Regions from separate parts of the Streptomyces sp. NPDC002573 genome, predicted to be linked through region 2. Evidence: riboswitches for the same ligand, from Rfam matches in the RefSeq annotation. Region 2 holds a riboswitch; each other region holds the start of a gene.

Region 1 (3,270 bases), on a different contig from region 2:
GTTCTCGCCACGGCGTACGGCGACGAGCTGGCCCTCCTTGACCAGCTGCCGCACGCGGGTCACCTCGACGTCGAGTGCCTCGGCGATGTCGGGGAGGGTGAGCCAGCCGGGGACGAGAGCATCAATCTTTGCGTCAATCTCGGTCACGGGATCAAGCGTGCCATCCCGGACTGACAGTCGGAAGCGGGGCACCTCCGGCAGAGTGCCGGTTGCCTCCGGCGGTGGACACGGAGGGCCCCCGCCGTCCCGCGAACGGGGGCATGGGCGGGCCGGGACGCGGCGCCCGGGACCTGCCCCTACGCCGTCGCCTCCTTCAGCGGGCGCGACGCGTCCGCCAGCAGCTCCGGGTCCATCGGGGTGCCCGACTCGATCAGCCGGCGGCCCTGCGCCAGGTCCCGGGGGCGGCCCACCGCCAGCAGGCCCACCAGGCTGCCCGAGCGCAGCCAGCACACGGCCCAGGCGGCACCCTGCGGGCTCCCGCGCCAGACGGTCGTGTCGGCCGCGGCGTGGTGGCCCACGTACTGGACGAAGCGGCCGAACTGCTCCGACCAGAAGTACGGCACGGGGTCGTACGCCATCGGGGTCTCCCCGATGATGTTCGCGGCCACCGTGCGCGGGCCCTGGAGGGCGTTGTCCCAGTGGTGGACCAGCAGGCGCTGCTCGTACCGCCCCGACGGGAAGGACGCGCAGTCCCCGACGGCGTACACGTCCGGCACCGAGGTGCGCAGGTGCTCGTCGGCCAGCACCTCCCCGTGCGCGCCCAGCTCGACGCCCGAGCCGGCGAGCCACGCCGTGGCCGGACGTGCCCCGATGCCCACGACCACCGCGTCCGCCGGCACCCGGGACCCGTCGTCGAGCACCACGGCCCCGGACTCGATGCGGTCCACGCGCGCGTGGGTGCGCAGTTCCGCCCCGCTGTCCGCGTACCAGGCCGCCATCGGGGCGGCCACCTCCGCGGGCAGCGCCCCCGCGAGCGGCCGGTCGGCGGCCTCCACCACGGTCACGGTGCAGCCCGCCTCGCGCGCCGCGGTGGCGAACTCGGCACCGATCCAGCCCGCGCCCACGACCACGATGTCGTGCTGTTCGGCGAGGACCGGCCGCAGCCGCTCGGCGTCGTCCAGCGTGCGCAGCAGATGCACCCCGGGGACGCCTTCCGCGCCGGGCAGCTGGATCGGTTCCGCTCCGGTGGCGAGGACCAGCACGTCGTAGGCGACGGGTCCCTCCACGGTGTCCAGCTCGTGGTCGGCGGTGCGCAGGCCGACCACCTCGCAGCCCAGCCGCAGCTCGATGCCGAGGGCCTCGAAGTCGACGTCGAAGGCGGAGCCCTCGGCCTTGCCGAGCAGCACGGCCTTGGACAGCGGCGGCCTGTCGTACGGCTGGTGCGGCTCCGCACCGATCAGCGTCACCCGGCCGGTGAACCCCTGTTCGCGCAGCGCGACCGCGGTCTGCACCCCGGCCATGCCCGCACCCACGACGACGACGCGCCGTGCCGAATCGCCCCGTTCCTGCGTCTGCTCGCTCACCTGATCACCCTAGCCAACTGACAATGTGTCAGTCAGCGGGCATGCTGAGTGACCTGCTGCACAGCACTCGTCCCGCTGCCTGCCGCGATCCCGCCCGAGCCCTGCCTGCCGGCGACCGGGGCGGTCCCCTTGCGCCTACCCGCCGCGGCTCCGGACAACCTCGGCCCCCCCGGGAGGCTCCCTTACCGGCGCGGACGGGCACGGATTAGGGTGGCCCCCGTACAAGCACTCGCGGGAGCCCGGACGCACCGGGCTGAGAGGGAGGCTGGCCGGCCTCCGACCGTACGAACCTGATCCGGATCATGCCGGCGAAGGGAGGGGGCTGAACGCCCATGTCACCCATACGTACCTCGGACGTCCTCGTCGTCGGGGGCGGGATCATCGGACTCGTCACGGCCTGGCGCGCCGCGCAGCGCGGGCTCGCCACGACCGTGGTCGACCCCGCTCCGGGTGGCGGCGCCGCCCAGGTGGCCGCGGGGATGCTGGCCGCCGTGACCGAACTGCACTACGGCGAGCAGACGCTGCTCGCGCTCAACCTGGAGTCCGCACGGCGCTACCCGGACTTCGCCGCCGAGCTGACCGAGGCCACCGGTCTGGACCTCGGATACCGCCGGTGCGGCACGCTCGCCGTCGCGCTGGACGCCGACGACCGCGCCGATCTGCGGGACCTGCATGCCCTCCAGCAGCGCTCCGGCCTTGCGTCGGAATGGCTGAGCGGCCGTGACTGCCGACGCCTGGAGCCGATGCTCGCCCCCGGGGTGCGCGGCGGGCTCAAGGTCGACGGCGACCACCAGATCGACCCGCGGCGGCTGGTCGCGGCGCTGGTCACGGCCTGTGAACGGGCCGGGGTCGGCTTCCACCGGGGCTGGGCCGAGCGGCTGACGGTGCTGCGGGGGCGGGTCGCCGGCCTCAGGACCGCCGACGGCACCGACCTGGCCGCGGAGCAGGTGGTGCTCGCCGCGGGCAGCCTCAGCGGGCAGCTCGCGGGGGTGCCCGACGAGGTGCTGCCGCCCGTACGGCCCGTGAAGGGGCAGGTGCTGCGGCTGACCGTGCCGAAGCGGTACGCCCCGTTCCTGAGCCGTACCGTGCGCGCCGTCGTCCGCGGCGGCCACCTCTACCTGGTGCCGCGCGAGAACGGCGAGCTGGTGGTCGGCGCGACCAGCGAGGAGCTGGGCTGGGACACGACGGTCACCGCGGGCGGGGTCTACGAGCTGCTGCGCGACGCGCACGAGCTGGTCCCCGGGATCACCGAGCTGCCCCTCACCGAGACCCGGGCCGGACTGCGCCCGGGCTCCCCGGACAACGCGCCGCTGCTCGGCCCGACCGAGCTGGACGGCCTGCTGCTGGCCACCGGCCACTACCGCAACGGCGTCCTGCTCACCCCGGTGACCGGCGACGTCATGGCCCACGTTCTGACCACGGGCGACCTCCCGGACGAGGCGCGCCCCTTCACCCCCCGGCGGTTCGCCGCCACCGCGCTCACGGAGCAGCCCGCATGAACATCTCGGTCAACGGAGAGTCCCGCCAGTTCGCTCCCGGCACGGCGCTCGACGCCGTCGTACAGGCCCTCACCGGTGCCCGCTCGGGAGTGGCCGCCGCCCTCAACGAAACCGTCGTCCCGCGCACGCAGTGGCCGTCGACCGCCCTCCACGAGGGTGATCGCGTCGAGGTCCTCACCGCCGTCCAAGGAGGCTGATCCCATGGCCGACGATCCCTTCGTCCTCGGTGGCACGACGTTCTCCTCCCG
Region 2 (3,270 bases):
TGACGACCGAGGCGATGTGGTCGCGGCCGATGCGGATGCCCGCGCGGTAGAGCCCTCGCCAGCCCATCGTCGGGTTGGCCTCGTGCAGCTCCCAGACCGCCGACGTCTGGGTCACCGTGACGTCGTCGAGCACGCCGAGGGATCCGATGATGACGCCGGCGAGCAGCAGGCCACTCATGTCGATGTGCGGGTACAGGCCGTGGATCAGGCCGGTGCTGTCGTCCGTGTTGCCGGTCAGCGCGGCCCAGCCGATGAACTCCGAGCCGAGAAGACCGATCAGCGACAGGGAGACGAGGGTGCCGAGCACCGCCACGGAGGTACGGGCCGACAGACCGTGGCACAGGTAGAGGGCGATCAGCATGATGGCGCTCGACCCGACCACGGCCACGAGCAGCGGATTCGAGCCATCCAGGATCGCGGGCAGGATGAAGAGGCTGAGCAGCAGAAAGCTGACGGACAGCGCGACGAGTGCCATGACCCCGCGCATCCGGCCCACGACCACCACCGCCACGGCGAAGATGCCGGCGAGCAGGGCCATGGGGAACGTGCGGTCCACATCGGTCACCGAGTACTGCAGTTCCTTCGGCGCGGAGGGCTCGTACGCGGCCACGACCTTCTCGCCCTGGTGCAGCTGTCGTGACTGGTCCGGCTGGACGATCTCCGTGAACGTACGGCCCTTGTCCTTGCCGGTGTCGACGCGGACGGTCGCCTTCTTGCAGGTGCCGGACGGTGTCTGCGGGGCCGACGAGCCGCCGGTGAGGGAGGTGTCGCCGATCGGGCCCCCACCCGAGGCGTTCACGGACTTGCAGTCCACCGCCACGACCGTGGTGACCGTGGCCTGTTGGGTCTGCTGGTCGAAGCCGACGCCGGAGCGCTTGTGCGACGGGACCCCGCCGGGCCACAGCACCACGAGACCGACGATGACCGCCACGGTGAACGGGATGAGGATCGCGGCGATGACCTTGCGCAGATGCCGCGACACGGGGGCCGCGGGGCCATGGCTGTGACTGTGGGAGTGGCCGTGTCCACCGCCGGGCCCGTGGCCGTGCCCGTCTCGGCGGCTGTGTCTGTCGTCCGGGCCATGGTGGTGCGGCGGCTCGGGCGACGGGTGCGAGGGGAGATGCTGCGTCGGGGGCACCGCCCGATCATCGCAAGAAGGCGCAGGGCCCACTGTTCAGCTCACCCAATTAGACGCTAGCGTGAAGGGACTTTTGCACACGCGGGAGCTCGGAGCACCGGGCTGAGAGGGCACTGACCTCCGTAGACGCGATGTTTCACGTGGAACATCAGCGAGTGGAGACGGCTGTGCCGACCGCTGAACCTGTTACCGGGTAATGCCGGCGTAGGGAGTAGGTCTTATGACCGTCAAGGACGTACGCACGCCTGCCTCCGCTCAGGAGGAAGAGCCCCAGGGGGCCGGGAAGTCCATCGGCTGGCACAAGGCGTATATCGAGGGTTCGCGCCCCGATCTGCGGGTGCCGGTCCGTCAAGTGCATCTCACCAACGGGCAGTCGGTCACCCTGTACGACACCTCCGGCCCGTACACAGATCCAGTAGCCGAGACCGACGTCCGCCGGGGCCTCGCGCCGCTGCGGGAGAACTGGATCATCGCTCGCGGCGACACCGAGGAGTACGCGGGTCGCCCCGTCCGTCCCGAGGACGACGGGATCAAGCACACCTCCCCGCGTGGAGGCCTGCGCAACCTCGACGCGGTGTTCCCGGGGCGCCCGCGTCAGCCGCGCCGCGGTCGCGAGCGCAACGCGGTGACGCAGCTCGCCTATGCGCGCCGCGGGGAGATCACGCCGGAGATGGAGTTCGTGGCTCTCCGGGAGAACGTTTCACCCGAGGTCGTCCGTGAGGAGATCGCGGCGGGCCGCGCGGTGCTGCCGGCCAACGTCAACCACCCGGAGATCGAGCCGATGATCATCGGCAAGCGGTTCCTGGTGAAGGTCAACGCCAATATCGGCAACTCCGCGGTGACCTCCTCCATCGAGGAGGAGGTCGAGAAGATGGCCTGGGCGACCCGCTGGGGCGCCGACACAGTCATGGACCTGTCCACCGGCCGCAACATCCACACCACCCGTGAGTGGGTGCTGCGCAACTCCCCCGTGCCGATCGGCACGGTGCCGCTCTACCAGGCGCTCGAGAAGGTCGATGGCAAGGCCGAGGAACTGACCTGGGAGATCTACAAGGACACGGTCGTCGAGCAGGCCGAACAGGGCGTGGACTACATGACAGTCCACGCGGGTGTGCGCCTGGCGTACGTGCCGCTGACGGCGAACCGCAAGACCGGCATCGTCTCGCGCGGCGGCTCGATCATGGCGGCGTGGTGCCTCGCCCACCACAAGGAGTCGTTCCTGTACGAGAACTTCGAGGAACTCTGCGAGATCCTCGCGGCCTACGACGTCACCTACTCGCTGGGCGACGGTCTGCGGCCGGGTTCGATCGCGGACGCCAACGACGAGGCACAGTTCGCGGAACTGCGCACCCTCGGGGAACTCGGCCGTGTGGCCAGGCGTTTCGACGTACAGACGATGATCGAGGGCCCGGGACACGTCCCGATGCACAAGATCAAGGAGAACATCGATCTGCAGCAGGAGATCTGCGATGAAGCTCCGTTCTATACGCTCGGCCCGCTGACCACGGACATCGCGCCGGCGTACGACCACATCACCTCCGGCATCGGTGCCGCCATGATCGCCTGGTGGGGCACGGCCATGCTCTGCTACGTCACGCCCAAGGAGCACCTGGGCCTGCCCGACCGTGACGACGTCAAGACCGGCGTCATCACCTACAAGATCGCCGCCCACGCGGCCGATCTCGCCAAGGGGCACCCGGGCGCGCAGGAGTGGGACGACGCGCTGTCCGACGCGCGGTTCGAGTTCCGCTGGGAGGACCAGTTCAACCTGGCCCTCGACCCGGACACGGCCCGCGACTTCCACGACGAGACCCTCCCCGCGGAGCCGGCCAAGACGGCTCACTTCTGCTCGATGTGCGGTCCGAAGTTCTGCTCCATGAAGATCAGCCGGGACATCACGCAGCGCTTCGGTGGTGCGACGGCTGAGGGCGCGTCGGCGCAGGAGGTCGCCGAGGGAATGCTCCAGAAGTCGAAGGAGTTCGCGGAGGCGGGGAACCGGGTGTACCTGCCTGTCGCCGACTGACGGCCAACGTGGCGCTGGGGCTCTCGAGGAGGGCTCCAGCGCAGTCCGGTGGACCGTCAAAATGGCTCGCGGATCGCCTCTGGGGTAAGCCACGATACTCGCGCCGCCT
Region 3 (3,270 bases), on a different contig from region 2:
CCGCGATCGGCGAGAAGCCGTTCCGCGCCAAGCAGCTCTCGCAGCACTACTTCGCGCGGTACTCGCACGACCCGGAGCAGTGGACCGACATCCCCGCCACCTCTCGCGGCAGGCTCCAGGAGGCACTGCTCCCGGAGCTGATGACCGTCGTACGGCATCTGTCGACCGACCAGGAGACCACCCGCAAGACGTTGTGGCGGCTCTTCGACGGGACGCTCGTGGAGTCCGTGCTGATGCGCTACCCAGACCGGGTCACCATGTGCATCAGCTCCCAGGCCGGCTGCGGTATGAACTGCCCGTTCTGCGCCACCGGTCAGGCCGGCCTCGACCGCAACCTGTCCACCGCGGAGATCGTGCACCAGATCGTGGACGGCATGCGGGCGCTGCGCGACGGTGAGATCCCCGGTGGCCCGGCGCGGCTGTCCAACATCGTCTTCATGGGCATGGGCGAGCCCCTCGCCAACTACAAGCGCGTCGTCGGCGCCATCCGCGCCCTCACCGACCCCGCGCCGGACGGGCTCGGGCTGTCGCAGCGCGGGATCACCGTGTCGACCGTGGGCCTGGTGCCGGCCATCCACCGCTTCGCCGACGAGGGCTTCAAGTGCCGTCTCGCGATCTCGCTGCACGCACCGGACGACGAGCTGCGTGACACCCTCGTGCCCGTCAACACGCGGTGGAAGGTACGCGAGGTCCTCGACGCCGGGTTCGAGTACGCCGAGAGGTCCGGGCGCCGGCTGTCCATCGAGTACGCCCTGATCCGGGACATCAACGACCAGGCGTGGCGCGGTGACCGGCTCGGCCGGCTGCTCAAGGGCAGGCCCGTGCACGTCAATCTGATCCCGCTCAACCCGACGCCCGGCTCCAAGTGGACCGCGTCGCGGCCCGAGGACGAGAAGGCGTTCGTCGAGGCGATCGCAGCCCATGGAGTGCCGGCGACCATCCGGGACACCCGGGGCCAGGAGATCGACGGAGCGTGTGGTCAGCTGGCGGCCATCGAGCGGTAGTCTGATGGCCGTCCTATCTCGTAGTCCGTAATCAGTCATAGCTGTTCATGGCTGTTCATATCTGCATATTCCGACAGGGGAGCGCCACAGCGCTGAGAGTGCGGGAGAGCCCGCAGACCCTCTGAACCTCGCCCAGGTCATTCTGGGTAGGGAGTTCGGTCTTCACTCGAGCTGTTGCGCCCTGCCCGGGACTTTTCGGGGTTCCCGGGCAGGGCCGCGTCTCTTCCTGGTCACCTCCAGGAGGAAATCAGTGGGCATCACCGGCAAGCAGTTCGCGGCCGTCGCCGTCGGGCTGGGCATGGTCACGCTGTCCGCGTGCGGATCGTCCGGCTCCACCGCAGGGAGCGGCGGCGATCCCAAGACCGTGACCCTCGTCAGCCACGACTCATGGGCCGCCTCCAAGAGCGTCATCGCGGCGTTCGAGAAGGAGTCCGGCTACCACGTCAAGGTCCTCCCGGACGGCGACGCGGGCCAAGCCGTCAACAAGGCGATCCTCACCAAGGACAACCCGCAGGGCGACGCCTTCTTCGGCGTCGACAACACGCTGCTGTCCCGGGCCCTCGACAACGGGCTCTTCCAGCCCTACAAGGCCAAGGGACTCGACCAGGTCGGCGCGCAGTACCAGCTGGACGGGGACAAGCACCGGGTCACCCCGATCGACTACGGCGACATCTGCGTCAACTACGACAAGAAGTACTTCGCCGACCACAAGCTCGCCCCGCCGGCCTCCTTCGACGACCTCGTCAAGCCCGCCTACAAGAACCTCCTCGTCACCGAGAACGCCGCCACCTCCTCGCCGGGCCTCGGCTTCCTGCTCGGCACCGCCGCACAGTACGGCGACAAGGGCTGGCAGGAGTACTGGAACAAGCTCAAGAACAACGGCGTGAAGGTGGTCGACGGCTGGGAGCAGGCCTACGACCAGGAGTTCTCCGGTTCGGCCGGTGGCAGGAAGTCGGGCGGCGACCGGCCGCTCGTCGTGTCGTACGCCTCCTCCCCGCCCGCCGAGGTCGTCTACGCCAAGCCGCGGCCCACGACCGCGCCGACCGGCGTCGCGACCGGCACCTGCTTCCGCCAGATCGAGTTCGCGGGGCTGCTGAGCAACGCTCACAACCCCAAAGGCGCCGAGGCGTTCCTCGACTTCCTGATCAGCAGGAGGTTCCAGGAGGACATGCCGCTCAACATGTACGTCTACCCGGTCGTGCAGGGCGCGCGGGTGCCCGCCGAGTTCACCGAGTACGGGCCCGCGGCCAAGAACCCCGAGACCATGGCGCCGACGAAGATCGCCGCCAACCGTGACCAGTGGGTCAGGTCGTGGACGTCGCTCGTACTGAAGTAGCCCCGAGGAAGCGGGCGAACCGGGGCGGTGCGGCGCGCCTCGGGCTGATGGCGCTGCCCGTCGTGTTCTTCGCGGTCTTCTTCGCCTACCCCGTCGCCGCCATCGTCGCGCGCGGTCTGCGCGTCGACGGGGTGTGGCGCCTCGGGCGCCTGGCGGACGTGCTCGCACAGCCGGACATCCGGCATGTGCTGTGGTTCACCACCTGGCAGGCGCTCGTGTCCACCGCGCTCACCCTGCTGGTGGCGCTGCCCGGCGCCTATGTCTTCGCCCGGCTGGAGTTCCCCGGCAAGCAGCTGCTGCGCGCGGTCGTCACCGTCCCGTTCGTGCTGCCCACGGTGGTCGTCGGCACGGCCTTCCTGGCGCTCGTCGGCCGCGGCGGACTCCTCGACGACCTGTGGGGCGTGCGGCTCGACACCACCGTGTGGGCCATCCTGCTCGCGCATGTCTTCTTCAACTACGCGGTCGTCGTGCGCACGGTCGGCGGCCTGTGGGCGCAGCTCGACCCGCGCCAGGAGGAGGCCGCGCGGGTGCTCGGCGCCTCCCGCGCCGCCGCCTGGCGGACAGTGACGCTGCCCGCCCTGGGTCCGGCGGTGGCCGCCGCCGGCCTCATGGTCTTCCTGTTCACCTTCACCTCGTTCGGTGTGGTGCAGATCCTGGGCGGCCCCACCTTCTCCACCCTGGAGGTGGAGATCTACCGGCAGACCTCCGAGCTCTTCGACCTGTCCACAGCGGCCGTGCTGACGATCGTGCAGTTCCTGGCGGTGGGCGCGATCCTCGTGGTGCACGCCTGGACCGTGCGCCGCCGGGAGAGCGCGCTCCGGCTGGTCGACGCGTCCCGCACGGCGCGCAGACCGCGTGGTGCCGGCCAGTGGGCGCTGCTCGTCTCGGTCCTCGCCACCGTCGCCGTCCTGCTCGTCCTGCCGCTCGCCG

What was found. A riboswitch is a leader RNA that binds a small molecule or an ion and turns the genes downstream of it on or off. The one in region 2 is predicted to bind thiamine pyrophosphate.
Region 1: another riboswitch for thiamine pyrophosphate. It lies ahead of thiO (glycine oxidase ThiO); the one in region 2 lies ahead of thiC (phosphomethylpyrimidine synthase ThiC).
Region 3: another riboswitch for thiamine pyrophosphate. It lies ahead of ACFYX0_RS34200 (thiamine ABC transporter substrate binding subunit); the one in region 2 lies ahead of thiC (phosphomethylpyrimidine synthase ThiC).

Annotation. Positions count from the first base shown of each region.
Region 1 is NZ_JBIARC010000002.1:250,975-254,244, forward strand. It holds gene ACFYX0_RS03260 (Rv2175c family DNA-binding protein) at 1-147, opposite strand, end outside; gene ACFYX0_RS03265 (NAD(P)/FAD-dependent oxidoreductase) at 297-1,523, opposite strand; TPP riboswitch at 1,745-1,857, shown strand; gene thiO (glycine oxidase ThiO) at 1,856-3,022, shown strand; gene thiS (sulfur carrier protein ThiS) at 3,019-3,219, shown strand; gene ACFYX0_RS03280 (thiazole synthase) at 3,224-3,270, shown strand, end outside.
Region 2 is NZ_JBIARC010000034.1:15,200-18,469, forward strand. It holds gene ACFYX0_RS28280 (YibE/F family protein) at 1-1,138, opposite strand, end outside; TPP riboswitch at 1,210-1,366, shown strand; gene thiC (phosphomethylpyrimidine synthase ThiC) at 1,359-3,161, shown strand.
Region 3 is NZ_JBIARC010000050.1:55,395-58,664, reverse strand. It holds gene rlmN (23S rRNA (adenine(2503)-C(2))-methyltransferase RlmN) at 1-1,004, shown strand, start outside; TPP riboswitch at 1,070-1,175, shown strand; gene ACFYX0_RS34200 (thiamine ABC transporter substrate binding subunit) at 1,303-2,340, shown strand; gene ACFYX0_RS34195 (ABC transporter permease) at 2,316-3,270, shown strand, end outside.